2 regions of the Asticcacaulis sp. SL142 genome follow, and region 1 is predicted to be linked to the other one. Evidence: riboswitches for the same ligand, from Rfam matches in the RefSeq annotation. Region 1 holds a riboswitch; the other holds the start of a gene.
The links. Region 1 has a riboswitch for cobalamin ahead of OVA03_RS08505 (TonB-dependent receptor plug domain-containing protein). Riboswitches for the same ligand answer to the same signal wherever they lie in the genome.

Region 1 (7,217 bases):
TGGCGGCGCAGCATTTTTACCGCCCGACCAACGCGGACGTGCTCAAATCGTTTGCTGACCGTTTTCCGGCCATTGAGCAACTGAATATCGATAAGGATTTTGGCGGCTGGACCACGGCTAATGCCCGCCACTTCGAGCAGGGCGCCCTGTTTGATCAAATATCCGCCAAAGTCTTCAAAGCCTAAACGGCCCCCGTTTTCGTGAGCGTTGTAATCCATGACGACAGACACCCCTATATCTGCCGGAGACGCCCGCTTGGAGACAAACGGGCGTTCGCCGCATCAGATAAAACCCGAAGGCTTTAAGCCGCCCAAGGCTACCCACAGAACCCAGCACGTCCTGCCGGGCTTTCATGCGTCATTAGGCATCACGCTGACCTATCTGTCGCTGATCGTGCTGCTGCCGCTGGTGGCGCTGGTGCTCAGGCCTTGGGAAGCCGGACTTGACGGCTTTATCCGCACCGTCACCGATGAGCGCGTCCTTAAGGCGTTGCAATTGAGCTTTACCACCGCCTTTTGGGCCGCCCTGGTTAATCTGTTTGCCGGCCTTATCGTAGCGTGGGTGCTGACGCGTTATGAGTTCCCGGGCAAGAAGATTATCGACGCCATTGTTGACCTGCCGTTCGCCCTGCCGACCGCCGTGGCCGGTGTGTCGCTGTCGAGCCTTTATGCCCCCAATGGTTGGGTAGGCTCATTGTTCGACCCGATGGGCATCAAGATCGCCTATACGCCGATCGGGATTTTTATCGCGCTGGTATTCATCGGCCTGCCGTTTGTGGTGCGTTCGGTTCAGCCGGTTCTGGCTGAGTTTGATGCCGAGGTCGAAGAAGCCGCCCTGACCCTTGGGGCCACCCCAATGCAGACCGCCATCCGGGTGATTTTACCGTCACTGGCGCCCGCCCTGATCACCGGCTTTTCTCTGGCGTTTGCCCGCGCGGTCGGGGAATATGGCTCGGTCATTTTTATTGCGGGTAATATGCCCTATATTTCCGAAATTTCGCCGCTGTTGATCGTCATCAAGCTCGAAGAATTTGACTATGCCGGTGCGGCGTCAGTGGCCATCGCCATGCTGGCCCTGTCGTTCACCATCCTGCTAGTCACCAACTTTGTTCAGGTGCTCCTGTCCCGCCGAGGCCGCGCATGAAAGTCAAAGCTCCCGAAGCACCCAAATCACCGGCCGCCATCGCCCTTCTGGCCTTTGCCCTGTTCTGGATCGCGCTGGTCATCGTCCTACCGTTGGTCAATGTGCTGTTTGAAGCGTTCAGAACCGGTGTCGCCCCCTATCTCGCGGCCATACTGGAACCGGACGCTATTAGCGCCATCAAACTCACCCTACTGGTGGCCGCCATCGCTGTACCATTGAACGCCGTATTCGGCATTGCCGCCGCCTGGTGCATCACGCGCTTTGAGTTCACGGGCAAGGGCCTGCTGCTGTCGGTCCTTGACCTGCCGTTTACCTTGTCGCCAGTCATTTCGGGTCTGGTGTGGATACTGCTGTTCGGGGCTCATGGCTGGTTCGGCGCGTGGCTGGATGCCCATAATATCCGCATCGTCTTTGCCCTGCCGGGGCTGGTCATCGCCACGGTGCTGGTCACCCTACCGTTCGTGGCGCGTGAACTGATTCCGCTGATGCTCGATCAGGGTACGGATGAAGAAATCGCCGCCGTCACCCTGGGCGCGCGCGGCTGGGACGTGTTTTTCCGCATAACCTTGCCCAACATCAAATGGGCCCTGACCTACGGGGTTTTGTTGTGTACCGCCCGCGCCATGGGTGAGTTCGGGGCGGTGTCCATCGTCTCCGGCCATATTCGCGGCCTGACCAACACCCTGCCTTTGCATATCGAAGTGTTATACAACGAATATAATACGGTCGCGGCCTTTGCCACAGCGTCGATTCTGGCGGGGCTGGCTATTGTGACCCTGATACTTAAAACCCTGCTTGAGTGGCGCTTTGCCGACGAGCTTGCCGCCCATCGCAGGCACTAACCGCTTTTCGAGAACCCGAATATTATGTCCCTGACCGTTCAAAACATCACCAAAAGCTTCTCGGATTTCGCGGCCCTCGACAATGTGTCTTTTGAGGCCCATTCGGGTGAGTTCCTCGCCCTGCTTGGCCCGTCGGGATCGGGTAAGACCACCTTGCTGCGTCTGCTGGCCGGTCTTGATCAGCCCGATTCCGGCAGCGTGACCTTTGAGGGCGAAGACTATCTGGCGCTGAACGCGCGCGAACGCCGCATAGGCATGGTGTTTCAATCCTACGCCCTGTTCCGCCACATGACGGTCGAGCAGAACATCGCCTTTGGCCTTAGCGTCCGCCCGGCCAAAGATCGCCCTTCAAAGGCTGAGATCAAGGCCAAGGTTCAGAGCTTATTGAAACTGATTCAGCTTGAAGACCTGGGTAAGCGCTTCCCATCACAACTGTCCGGCGGTCAGCGTCAGCGGGTGGCATTGGCACGGGCGCTGGCCATTTCGCCGCGCATTCTGTTGCTGGATGAACCGTTCGGCGCGCTCGATGCTCTGGTGCGCAAGGATTTGCGCCGCTGGCTGCGCCGCATCCATGACGAAACCGGCGTGACCACCATCTTCGTCACCCATGATCAGGAAGAAGCCCTCGACCTTGCCGACCGCGTCGTGGTGCTGAAAGATGGCCAGATTGAGCAGATCGGCAAACCGCTTGAGCTTTACCGTAAACCGGTCTCCAGCTTCGTGTTCGATTTCCTCGGCACCAATAATCAGGTCACGGCGACGGTCAGTGGCGCAGAAGCGAAATTCGAGGGCTTTACCGCACCCGCCGTTGTTTCAGGTGAATTGACAGGGCCACAAGTGGTTCGTTTCCGCCCGTTCGATGCCCACCTGTCCAAAGACGGGCCGGGCTTTAAGGGTAAGGTGTTATCGATCCTGCCGGCCGGTGCCAATCTGCGCCTTGAAGTGCAGGCCGAGGACGGCACGGTGTTCGAGACCCAGCACGCCCACGATTCCGACGCCAGCGACCTGAAACTGGGCGATACCGTCTACGTCCGCCCTACCAAGGTCTATGTGTTCGGGAATTAATCCCTGCGTCCAAACCCGTAGCTATAGCCGCATAGTACGCTGTCGAACGCCGCGCACAGGCTGGCGCGGATAGCGTCCGACTGCGCATCGGCGGCCTTGAGGCGGGCCGGATTGTCATGCAAATCGACGTTACGCAGCCAGATTTTCTCATAGCGGAAAACGTGGAATGTGAGATTCGACGTGGTGGTCGCGGCGCGCACAACATCATCGATATTGCGGCGGCTGTCGTCAACAAAGACGATATCGGTAAAGGGTTTCCGGCTGATAGATGCCGCCAGAAGCTGAACCATCACGCCCTTGTCCTGACCAGCGGCCAGCATGATACCGTCTGAGACGGTAATGTCGCGGTGCGGTCCCTCGGGCAGGGTCACCTTGACCTTTCCGGCAGCCTTGCGAATTTCGTCATCGCCCAGACGCCCGCGACGGGTGCATAGCGGCTTTTCACATTCCGGAGCGCCACTGAAATCATAGCCAACGGCCATCAGCGCCCGCTCGGTCGCCCCGCGTAACTCGGACCCGCGCGCGCTTAGGGTATAGACCGGAATCCCTGCCGATTGCAGGTCGCGCACCCGCTGCGGACCGTCATCCTGCGTGGGCTTCAGACCCGCCAGGGTCAGCCACAGGGCCTGCTCATAAAGGATCACATTGCGCTGCTCGCCTTGTGCCCCGTCAAGCTTGCCACCCAGCCAGCCTTCGGAGCCCAGGTCGCCCGGCACGGTCAGCAGGGTGTCATCAATGTCAAACACCACCAGCACGCGCTTTGATTTATCGGCCTTAAGGCTGTGGGCCAGATCGGTGGCGATTTTCAGGTCGGTGATAGAGGTAAACCCCGCAGCCTGCGCGACCACAGTTGAGGCCATCATCCACGCCGCCGCACATATCCCTGCCCAAATTTTCATCACACCCTCGTTTCATAAGATACCTCTGGCAAACCCGAAAATGCCCGCAGGGTCAAGGCTTAAGCGTCCAAAAACCGCATCTAAACCCTTGACCCCCGACCGCAAACGGCCTAATGCCCCGGCCGTGCAAGAGGTGCCGTGAGAACGGCTTAATAGGGAACCGGGTGTAAACCCCGGACTGTCCCCGCAACTGTAAGCGCTGAGTTTTCGGCCATATGCCACTGAAGGTAACTTCGGGAAGGCGGCCGCAAATGTCTGAGGCGCAAGTCAGGAGACCTGCCCTTTGCTGTCGTCCTTTGCGTGATCGGGGTGTGTCACAAGAGCGGGAGCCTTTCCTGAGCGGCGATATGTTTGACAGCGCGGATCGATGATCCGTGGCTGTTGCTTCGTCTGCGAAAGACTATACGACCCATGCGAACCTACCTTATTGCCGCGCTTACCACCGCCTCGGCCTTGGCCCTGATGACCGTGGCCGGCCACGCCCATAGCGGTGAAATTACTGAAGTCGTGGTCACCGTGACCCGTGAGCCTGTCGCCCTGTCCAAGGTCGGCCAGAGCGTCACCGTATTTGATGCCGAGACCATTGAAACCCGTCAGGAACTGTTCCTCAGCGACCTGATCGCCCAGTCGCCGTCCGTTTCGATCGCCCAAACCGGCGGCCCCGGTCAGGTCGGCACCGCCCGTTTCAGAGGTGCGGAAAGCGACCGCAGCCTGTTCCTGATCGATGGTGTGAAACTGGGTGACCCGTCGCAAATCGGCGGCGGTCTGAACCTCGGCCTATTGGCGCTGAATGACGCCGAGCGGGTCGAAGTCCTGCGCGGGCCGCTATCGACCCTGTGGGGCTCTCAGGCCATCGGCGGCGTGGTCGCCATCACCACCCGCACCCCGAAAAAGCCATTCGAAGCGCGTGTATCGGTTGAGGGGCTTGAGGATTACATCACGGCCCGCGCCTCAATCGGCGGCAAGGCGGATCGTCTGACCTGGGGCCTGTCAGGGGCCTATATCGACGATGAAGGTGTGTCATCGTTGCGCACGGGTTCCGAGAAAGACGGCTTTGAACAAAAGCACCTCAACGGTTATCTGAACTACGCCCTGACCGAGACATCGGGCCTGCGGGCCCGCCTGAGCCACACCGAAAGCGACTATGATTTTGACGGCTATGATGCGTCGTTTGCTCTGGCCGATACTCTTGATTTTGGTACACAGGATGAAAGTGTCGCCAGCGTCGGTTACTATAACCAGATGCTTGAGGGCCGCCTGAAAAACAGCGTCACCATCAGCCAGACCAAGACCGAGCGCGAAACCTCGGATCTGGCCAATGCGACCTCTTATCCTTTTGAGGGTCGGCAATTCAGCTATGACTATACCGGCGCGTTCACACTGTCGGAAGCCACCCAGTTCGTCTTTGGGGCATCGTCTGAGCGTTCTAAAATCATCGCCACCGGCCTTGTCAAATCGGTAACGCTAAACGGCCTGTTCGCGCAGGTCCGTCAGGATATCAACGCCCTGACATTGAACGCCAGCGTCCGCCGCGACGACCACTCGACCTTTGGCGATAACACCATCGGCCAGATCGCCGCCGCCTATGCGCTTAGTGATGCCGTGGTTCTGCACGCCAGTCTGGGTCAGGGCTTTAAGGCCCCCAGCCTTTATCAGCTTTATGACGGCTGGTCGGGCAATGTCGCGTTGAAGCCCGAAGAGGCCACTAATATCGACTTCGGCGTTGATGTTTACGGTGCCAACAATGGCCGCTATGGCGTGTCGGTCTTTGGCCGCAAGACGGAAAACCAGATCGACTACGATATGTCGACCTTCACCTATGGCAATATCGCCCAGACCAAGGCCTACGGCATCGAACTTGAAGCCGCGCGCGACCTGAGTGATGTGGTGAAGATATCCGGTAACTACAGCCATATCATCGCCCGCGACGATGCCAAGAACAGCTTGACCTATAAGAACGATCTGGGTCGCGCCCCTAAGCATCTGGCCAATGCCCATATCGACTGGCAGGCCACCGATGCCTTATCGCTCGGTGCCTCGGCGCGCTATGCCGGCAAGTCGTTTGAGAATATCTATAACACCCGCGAGCTGGGTGCCTATACTCTGGTCGATCTGCGGGCGGCATACCGCCTCAACGACACGGTCACCGTCTTTGGCCGGGTTGAGAACGCCACTGACGAAGACTATGAAACGGCAGCGAACTACGGCTCAGCCGGACGTCGTCTGTGGCTCGGTATTCGCGCTAATCTGTATTAATAACGTCACCAAGACAGGCTAAAAGCTTAACGGTGGTTAAGCCTGATGGAAGCACTTTCCCTATGGCTTTTTTATTCCCTGCCGGTCTACCCATTAGGTGTCCCGTCAACTCTATAATGGCGGAATAATTAGCTTAAGCCTTTCTTTTAATTATTTTTCCTCCTCCCATTAAAAAGGCCTCATGGTTCCCGTGAGGCCTTTTTATTGTGTGGGGAGCGTAAATTTATACCCGTTCAGACCGTCCAGTCGCCGGATTTTCCGCCCAACTTGGACGTGACTTCGATTCTCTCCAGGCGCATGGTTTTATCGACCGCCTTGAGCATGTCATAAAGCGTCAGCCCCGCTACACTGACCGCCGTCAGCGCCTCCATCTCAACCCCGGTCAGGCCGGTGGTCTTCACGATGGCTTCGATGGCAAAACCGGCTCCATCATCCATAGGCGTGATTTTGACCTCGACCTTGGACAGGGCCAGAGGGTGACACAGGGGAATAAGATCAGCCGTGCGCTTGGCGCCCATGATACCCGCCAGTTCGGCGGTAGTAATCACCGCTCCCTTTGGCGCCTTGCCATCACGGACTATCGCCACCGTCTCCGCCGCACAGATCAGCCGCCCGCGCGCCGTGGCCACCCGCGCCGTGGCGGCTTTTTCGGACACATCAACCATCTGCGCGCGACCATCGCCACCGATATGCGATAATTTATCTTGGCGCGCAATTTCATCCAAAAACCGGTGCCCACTTTTTGGATTGCGCTCTGACTTATCCATCTTCCCACCTTTTTCTGTCGGCCTGATCGGCGGCGGTCGGCTCAATCCAGCGTTCCGCCCCGGCGCCCTGCTCGCGCTTCCAGAACGCGGCCTCTGATTTCAGCCGGTCCATCATGTAATCCGCCGCCTCAAACGCGGCCCGCCTGTGGGCCGAGGCGGCGGCCACAAAGACAATATCTTCGCCCGCCTGAACCTGCCCGCAGCGATGCAGCACCATGACCCGCGCCACATGAAAACGCGCGCAG
Region 2 (7,217 bases), 250 kb from region 1:
TGACCGGCCACGGCGATATCCCGATGTCGGTGCGGGCCATGAAAGCCGGCGCCGTTGATTTCCTGACCAAGCCGTTTCGCGATCAGGATATGCTGGATGCGGTGGCTTCGGCGATAAGCTTTGATCGTGAGCGCCGTCAGGGTGAAAAAAGCCTGCTGAGCTTACGCGAACGCTATAGCGCATTGAGCCCGCGCGAGCAGGAAGTCATGGCCTTTGTCACGTCAGGCCTGCTCAACAAACAGATCGCCGGCAAGATGTCGCTCAGCGAAATTACCGTCAAGATTCATCGGGGCCACGCCATGAAAAAGATGCAGGCCCGGTCGCTGGCGGAACTGGTCTCCATGGCCCGCAGCCTGGGCCTTGACCCGAACGGCCGCTAATCCGAGCTTAAACCATCGTATGATATCTCTTTAATCGTCAGGCTGGCATAGTGATAACTATAACCGGCAGCCATACCGACTTCCGGAGTCTTATAAAGGGCCCCGCCCGGTGTGTAGTTCCGCGCTTTCCCGAGCACTGAGTGGTGTTATCATCGCCGTTATCGATGATGATGAATCCGTGCGTGAAGCGCTGATCAGTCTGCTGCGATCCTTCGGTTATGCCACGCTGTCGTTCGCCTCGGCCGAGCAATTCCTTAGCGACGCCCGGCATGAGGCCATCGGCCTTGTCATCACCGACGTTCAGATGCCCGGCATGGGGGGTCTGGGGTTACAGGATCAGATGCGCACCCAGGGCCCGAATATTCCGCGCCTGTTTATGACCGCCTATCCGGAAAAAGACATTGAGGCCCGCGCCCTGGCGGGCGGGGCCTCCTGTTTCCTGCGTAAGCCATTTGAGGCTGAAACGCTGATCGCCTGCGTCGAGGCAGCCCTTAAGGGTTAAGCCGTTTCGCGCAGTGACTTAGCCGCGGCCACCATGTTGACCAGAGCCGGCCTGACCTCATCCCACTTACGGGTTTTCAGGCCGCAGTCGGGATTGACCCAAAGCTGGGCATCATTAAGCCGTTGCCGCGCCAGTGACATCAACTCGGTCATTTCACTCACCTCCGGTACGCGCGGACTATGGATGTCATAGACGCCCGGCCCGATCTCATTTGGATACTTTTTCGATTTGAAGACATCGAGCAGTTCCATCTTGGAGCGTGATGTCTCAATAGAAATCACATCAGCGTCCATGTTCGCCACGGCGTCCATGATGTCGTTGAACTCCGAATAGCACATGTGGGTGTGGATCTGGGTGTCATTGGATACGCCAGTCGAGCACAACCGAAACGCCTCGACCGCCCAGTCGAGATAGGCTTGCCAGTCGCCGCGCCGCAGCGGCAAACCTTCGCGCAGGGCCGCTTCATCGATCTGGATCATCTTAGCCCCTGCGTTTTCAAGGTCAGACACCTCATCGCGGATGGCGAGCGCAATCTGGCGGCAAGTTTCCGAGCGCGGCTGATCATCACGCACAAACGACCAATTGAGGATGGTCACCGGCCCGGTCAGCATCCCCTTGACCGGCCTCTCAGTGAGGCTTTGGGCATATTGCCACCATGAAACCGTCATCGGTTCAGGTCGCGAGACATCACCATACAGCACCGGCGGGCGCACGCAACGCGAACCATAGGACTGCACCCAGCCGTGTTTGGTGAAGGCAAAGCCGGATAACTGCTCACCGAAATACTGCACCATGTCGTTGCGCTCGAACTCGCCGTGGACCAGCACATCAAGCCCGATGTCTTCCTGCCAGCGGATGGCGCGTTCAGTCTCGGCTTTCAGGAAGGCGTCGTATTGCGAATCGTCGATGGCACCCTTGGCGTGATCCGAACGGGCCTTGCGCACCTCAGAGGTTTGCGGGAACGAGCCGATAGTGGTGGTAGGAAAGGCGGGCAGGTTAAACGCCTGACGTTGCAGGTCGGCGCGAATGGCAAAGGCATGTTTGCGCTGAGCCTGATCTGGCGTCACGGCTTTGAGACGCGCCTTAACCGCCGCATCATGGACCTTGGGCGAGGCGGCGCGGGCCGCGGCGGCCTCTGCCGAGGCGGTCAGTTCGGTGGCCACATCACCACCCGACAGCGCTTTGGACATTACCGACAATTCGTCCATTTTTTGCAGCGAAAAGGCCAGCCAGGATTTGACATCCTCATCGAGCCCTTTGTTTTGTCGCGCATTTGAATCCGAAAACCGCTGCACGCTTTTCGGAATGCGCGCAGTCTCCAGATTAAGGTCGATCGGCACATGCAGCAGCGAACAGGACGGCGCGATCTGAAGGTTGCCACGGTCGGCGACAATTTTCAGGCGCTCAAGCACGGCGGGCAGATTGGCGCGCCAGATATTGCGGCCATCGATGACACCCAGCGAAAGGGTAAGCGTCTTTGGTGCAGCCTGCACAACCGCTTCAAGCTGCTCCGGTGCGCGCACCAGATCGACATGCAGACCCGCGACCGGCAAGTTCACCGCCGTCTCCAGATTATCGCCCAACCCACCGAAATAACTGGCCAGCATTATGCTGATTTGCGGCACCTCTTTGGCGAATGCTGCGTAGGTTTTTTGCAGGGCGGCCGTCGTTTCAGCATCCCCGTCCAGCACCAGTACCGGCTCATCGATCTGCACCCAGTCAGCGCCAGCGTCCGCCAGCGCTTTCAGCACCTCGACATAGACCGGGATCAGGCGCTCAATCAACGACAGGGGGTTCGCCAGCCCCTTGCCCAGCTTAAGGAAGGTGACCGGCCCGACCAGAACCGGACGGGTGTGATAACCCAGCGCCTTGGCCTCTAAAAACTCTTCGACGGCTTTTAACGATGTCAGTTTGAATGTCTGATCATCGTTAAATTCCGGCACCATGTAGTGATAATTGGTGTCGAACCATTTGGTCATTTCCTGCGCCGACACGCCATGCCCGTTGCCATGAACATGGCCATGTTCGCAGGTCTCGACGTGACCCGCCTGACTGCCGCGCGCCATCGCGAAATAGGTATCGAGGTCAACCGCCTCGCCATAAATCGCCGGAATCGCCCCGACCATCAGGCTGGTGTCCAGCACCTGATCATATAAGGAAAAATCATTCGACGGGATGATATCGACCCCGCGCGCCTTTTGCCGCGCCCAGTTGACGGCACGCAAATCTTTGGCGGTTTGCAGGAGAGTTGCTTGGTCGGACTTGCCCGACCAGTAAGATTCGAGGGCGAATTTAAGTTCGCGCTTAAGGCCGATACGCGGGGTGCCTAAAGATGCGACGGGGATAATAGATGACACGGTAACCTCTGTGCTGTGAGCGTAAGGTTCTGGCCATGCGCCTGCGCGCCCGCAGCGGCTGCGGGCTAAGGACGCACCGCCTGAGCCCTCCGCTCCGGGTGAAATATGAGGTCGCTGGCAGGTCTCCTGGCTCACGGGTCAGGGCTTAAGTCCGCCTTCTCAGGGGCATAAGTCCCCCAATGGCATATGAACCTTAGCTTACCGCGCACAGTTGCGGGGGCAGCGCCGGAGTTTAACCGGCTTCCCTCTTAGCCGCGCCGGTTTGGCAACCGACGCAGAACCACGACCCGCACAGCTATAGGGTGCGCATTCTGAAGAGTCAATAAAGATATAAACATATCTTTATATGATTATATCACGTTTGAATTTGGACTAACCGTGCGTGCTCGCCTTAGTTGTCAGTAAAGATCGCGGCGATAGCGTCCGTCAGCCAGAGCCTGATCCGCCCAATCATCGCCCATGATCGTGCGCAGGGCCTTATCGACCCCCTGCCCCATCGACAGCCCGCCGCAGACCATAACCGCGCCGCCACCCGTCAGAAAATCGCGCACCCGATCAGAGGCGGTACTCAGGGCATCCTGCACATAGGTGCGCTGGCAGCTGTCGGGCCGGGAGAAACACAAACTGAGATCGCTCAACTCACCGGCCTGCACGCGCGCCGTCAGCGCCTTGCACAGGGCGCCATCGCGGATCGGATGGCGCTCGCCATAGATGACCCAATTGGCCTTATGGCCCACCGACAACCGCGCATCAATATGGGCATTGAGCCCGGCAAGGCCCGACCCCGCCGCGATCAGCAGCAGCGGCCCGTCACCTTCAGGGGTATGGAAATTTTTGTGCGGTTTTGTGCGCAGCATAACCGTCTGACCGACACTTAAGTCATGGGTCAGCAGGCCCGACCCCAGACCGCGCGCACCGTCATCCTTGATGACCGCCCGCACATAGAGTTCAACCGCGCCTTGGACCGGCAGGGACGCCAGCGAATAGTCACGGACATGGCCATCTGGGGTCATGATTTCTGCCAGATCACCGGCCTGCCAATCCGGCAAGTCGCCGCTTTCGGGCTCCAGAACCACTCGGTAAAGTTTCGAGGCGTCACTGTCGGGGTTAAGGCATTCGCGCGCTTTCAATTGCCATGCACCGTAAGCCGCTTTGGGATCAAATGCCTCCGACTTGGCCCCTAGATCCGACAGATTTCCATACCACCGGTTCAGCGCCACCGGATCAAGATCATCGACCTCGATCACCTCAAAATAGGGCTTGGCCCCGCTGGCCCGCAGCCAGTCATAAACCTTACGCCCAAACGCACAAAAATCGGCATAGGACTTATCGCCAAGAGCCAGCACCGCATAATCAAGGTGACTGAGAACCGCGCCATCGTTCATGACCTTGGCCTCGAACCCCAAGACACTATCAGGCGCATCGCCATCGCCAGTCGTCGAGGCCACACACAGGACATGCTGCGCGCTTTCCAGATCACTCAGTTTCAGGTCAGCCATATCGATAATGCGCGCGACCTGCCCGCCGTCTGTGAGGCGCTTAAGTGTCGCCGTCGCAATCTCTTCGGCTTGACCGGTCTGGGAGGCATAGACGACCAGCCACGGGGTCGCACCTGCCGCCGCCTCACGCTTGAGGCGCGCTTTTTTCCGCTCACCGGCCCATATCACCGCGCACATGATCAGGTAAAGCGCAGTTGCCCCCAGCACCCAGGCCCATGTGACCGGATCGCCCTGCACCTCGGCTATGATCTGCGACAATCCCATCTCTTACTCTTCAGTCCCATAGGCCGCCATCAGCGGGCTTAAGCGTTCAATTATATGCTCATCGTCCCGCACCATAATAAGAGCGGCAACGCCGTGCTGCGCACAAAATGCCATAGCGCGGGCAGCCCCCATCACCATCAGGGCGGTGGCCAGAGCATCGGCGCGCCAGCAATCTTTGTCCATCACCACCGCCCCCGCCATGCGATTATCAAGAGGGCATCCGGTGACGGGATCAATCGTATGGGCGTAGGTCTTATCATCATGCACAAAATAGCGCCGCCAGTCGCCGGACACCGCCACCGCCTGATCACAAAGTGCGATCAGACTACGCCCAAATGTTGCACCCGGCACCCGATCAATCTCCACCCACCATGGCTGACCATCAGGGCGCGCGCCGATCCCCTTCAACTCCCCGCCGATTTCGACCAAAGCCGACACGACATCGAATTCATCGCGCAGAATATCCATCAGGCAATCAACGGCATAGCCCTTAGCGATGGCGTTGAGATCAAGCCGCAGATCTTCGGGATGGATCAGCCCGCCGTCCTGCACCACCAAATCGCGCCAGTCAGAAGGTCGCGTTTTCAGCCCGTCCCGCACCGGCTCTGGCGGGAGGCCGGTATCGACCGCGCGCGATCCAAACCCCCAGGTCTCAACCGCCTCCAGCAGACACGGATCAAACGCGCCGTCCGTCAATTGCGCGACCTCAACCGCCTTAGCCACCACACCCAGTAACATAGGCGGCAGCGTCACATGCTGCCACGGCCCTGCCCCGTTGAACCGGCACAAATCCGATGACGGCCTATAGGGCGACATCTGAGCGTCGATCTCGTCCAGACAGGCCTCAATCCGCGCCCGCGCCTCAGTCGCATCACCCCGCCCCAAGACCGCCTTGACCTGCCATGACGTGCCAAACGCCTGTCCGCTCAAGGTCGTGATGATGGCATCGGCAGGCGGCTTTTGCGGCACATTGACCGGCGGGATAAAGATGCGCACATCGTCTGGCGCGGCCACAAACATGGGTTACGGCTTATAGGTGTAGCTGATGGCCCCCAGCTCGCTGGCCCCTTTACCCGAACCGTTCGACGCCTTGGTCAGGTTGAGTGGCACGCGCACGATCTCAAGGCCACCGGCTTCGCGTGAGGCTTCGATGACAAGGTTATACTGGCCCGGCTTGATGCCTTTCAGGCCATTGGCCTGCGTAAAGTTCACTGTCTGGCGGCCCGGTGCCTTGGTGGCTGAGGCCAGACCGTCAGGCATAGTGGTCAGGGAACGGCCGCTTTTGCGCCACCAGGCGCGCATATCCTTGAGCCACTTCTTGCCGCCGTCGTCCTTCATCTTGACGTCGTACCAGACAAACAGATTGCCGGCGTGCGCCCCATCAGCCGTTTCAATCCAGCCAGCCACATAGGGCTTATGGTATTCGGCGACGGTCAGGCGCGGCACCTCGACGGTGACGGCAAGCTCGGCGGCAGATGCGCCCGCCGCGGCCCCCATACCCCCAGCCACGGCAAACGCGGCCCCCCAACCCGAAACCTGAGTAACTTTGAACATGACTCTACCCTTATCAAAATACCGACCGCATCCCGCAGCCGTTGTTAATGTACAAAGACCATAAACAGGATGAACGGGGCCAGAACCCCAAATCCGATCAATGGCCAGGTGATGGCGCGGGACTTGGCATAGACCCACAAAAGCCCGAACCCGGTCAGGCAAAAGATCACGCAAAACAGCGCGATAATATCGATGAACCACGACCAGGCCGGGCCGGAATTACGGCCCTTATGCAGGTCATTCAGAATGGCAATGACGCCGCGATCGGTTCGCTCATAGGTCATAAGGCCGGTGTCGCGCTCAATTGATACCCAGGAATCAACACCGGGCTTGGGCATGGGAATATAGATTTCCCCCTCGCTGACTTCGGCTTCATAGCCTTCGACATCAATGCCGGAGGATTCAAGGATCATGTGCACAGCGGGCACCGGCAAATCGGCCTTGTCCTGCGCCCCGTCGAACGCAGTCAACTGATTAGGCGTCAGGGTGACTTCCTTGGTGTCGATCTTAGGCTTGGCTTCGATGTCAGTGGCGTGATTGAGCGTGTAGCCCGTCACGGAAAACAGGAACATGGCCATCAGGCAGACGGCGGAACTGATCCAGTGCCACTGACGCAACTGATTGCGCCAGAAGGACGCGCCTAAGCCAGAAAAAGACGACA

Region 2: another riboswitch for cobalamin. It lies ahead of metE (5-methyltetrahydropteroyltriglutamate--homocysteine S-methyltransferase); the one in region 1 lies ahead of OVA03_RS08505 (TonB-dependent receptor plug domain-containing protein).

The regions. Positions count from the first base shown of each region.
Region 1 is NZ_CP113061.1:1,863,306-1,870,522, forward strand. Features, by position in the region: gene OVA03_RS08480 (sulfate ABC transporter substrate-binding protein) at 1-185, shown strand, start outside; gene cysT (sulfate ABC transporter permease subunit CysT) at 217-1,143, shown strand; gene cysW (sulfate ABC transporter permease subunit CysW) at 1,140-1,985, shown strand; gene OVA03_RS08495 (sulfate/molybdate ABC transporter ATP-binding protein) at 2,010-3,050, shown strand; gene OVA03_RS08500 (DUF2608 domain-containing protein) at 3,047-3,949, opposite strand; cobalamin riboswitch at 4,064-4,248, shown strand; gene OVA03_RS08505 (TonB-dependent receptor plug domain-containing protein) at 4,361-6,205, shown strand; gene moaC (cyclic pyranopterin monophosphate synthase MoaC) at 6,439-6,972, opposite strand; gene OVA03_RS08515 (molybdenum cofactor biosynthesis protein MoaE) at 6,965-7,217, opposite strand, start outside.
Region 2 is NZ_CP113061.1:2,109,302-2,116,518, forward strand. Features, by position in the region: gene OVA03_RS09550 (response regulator transcription factor) at 1-380, shown strand, start outside; gene OVA03_RS09555 (response regulator transcription factor) at 490-882, shown strand; gene metE (5-methyltetrahydropteroyltriglutamate--homocysteine S-methyltransferase) at 879-3,230, opposite strand; cobalamin riboswitch at 3,338-3,528, opposite strand; gene OVA03_RS09565 (NADPH cytochrome P450 oxidoreductase family protein) at 3,638-5,002, opposite strand; gene OVA03_RS09570 (FAD:protein FMN transferase) at 5,006-6,022, opposite strand; gene OVA03_RS09575 (DUF2271 domain-containing protein) at 6,026-6,556, opposite strand; gene OVA03_RS09580 (PepSY-associated TM helix domain-containing protein) at 6,601-7,217, opposite strand, start outside.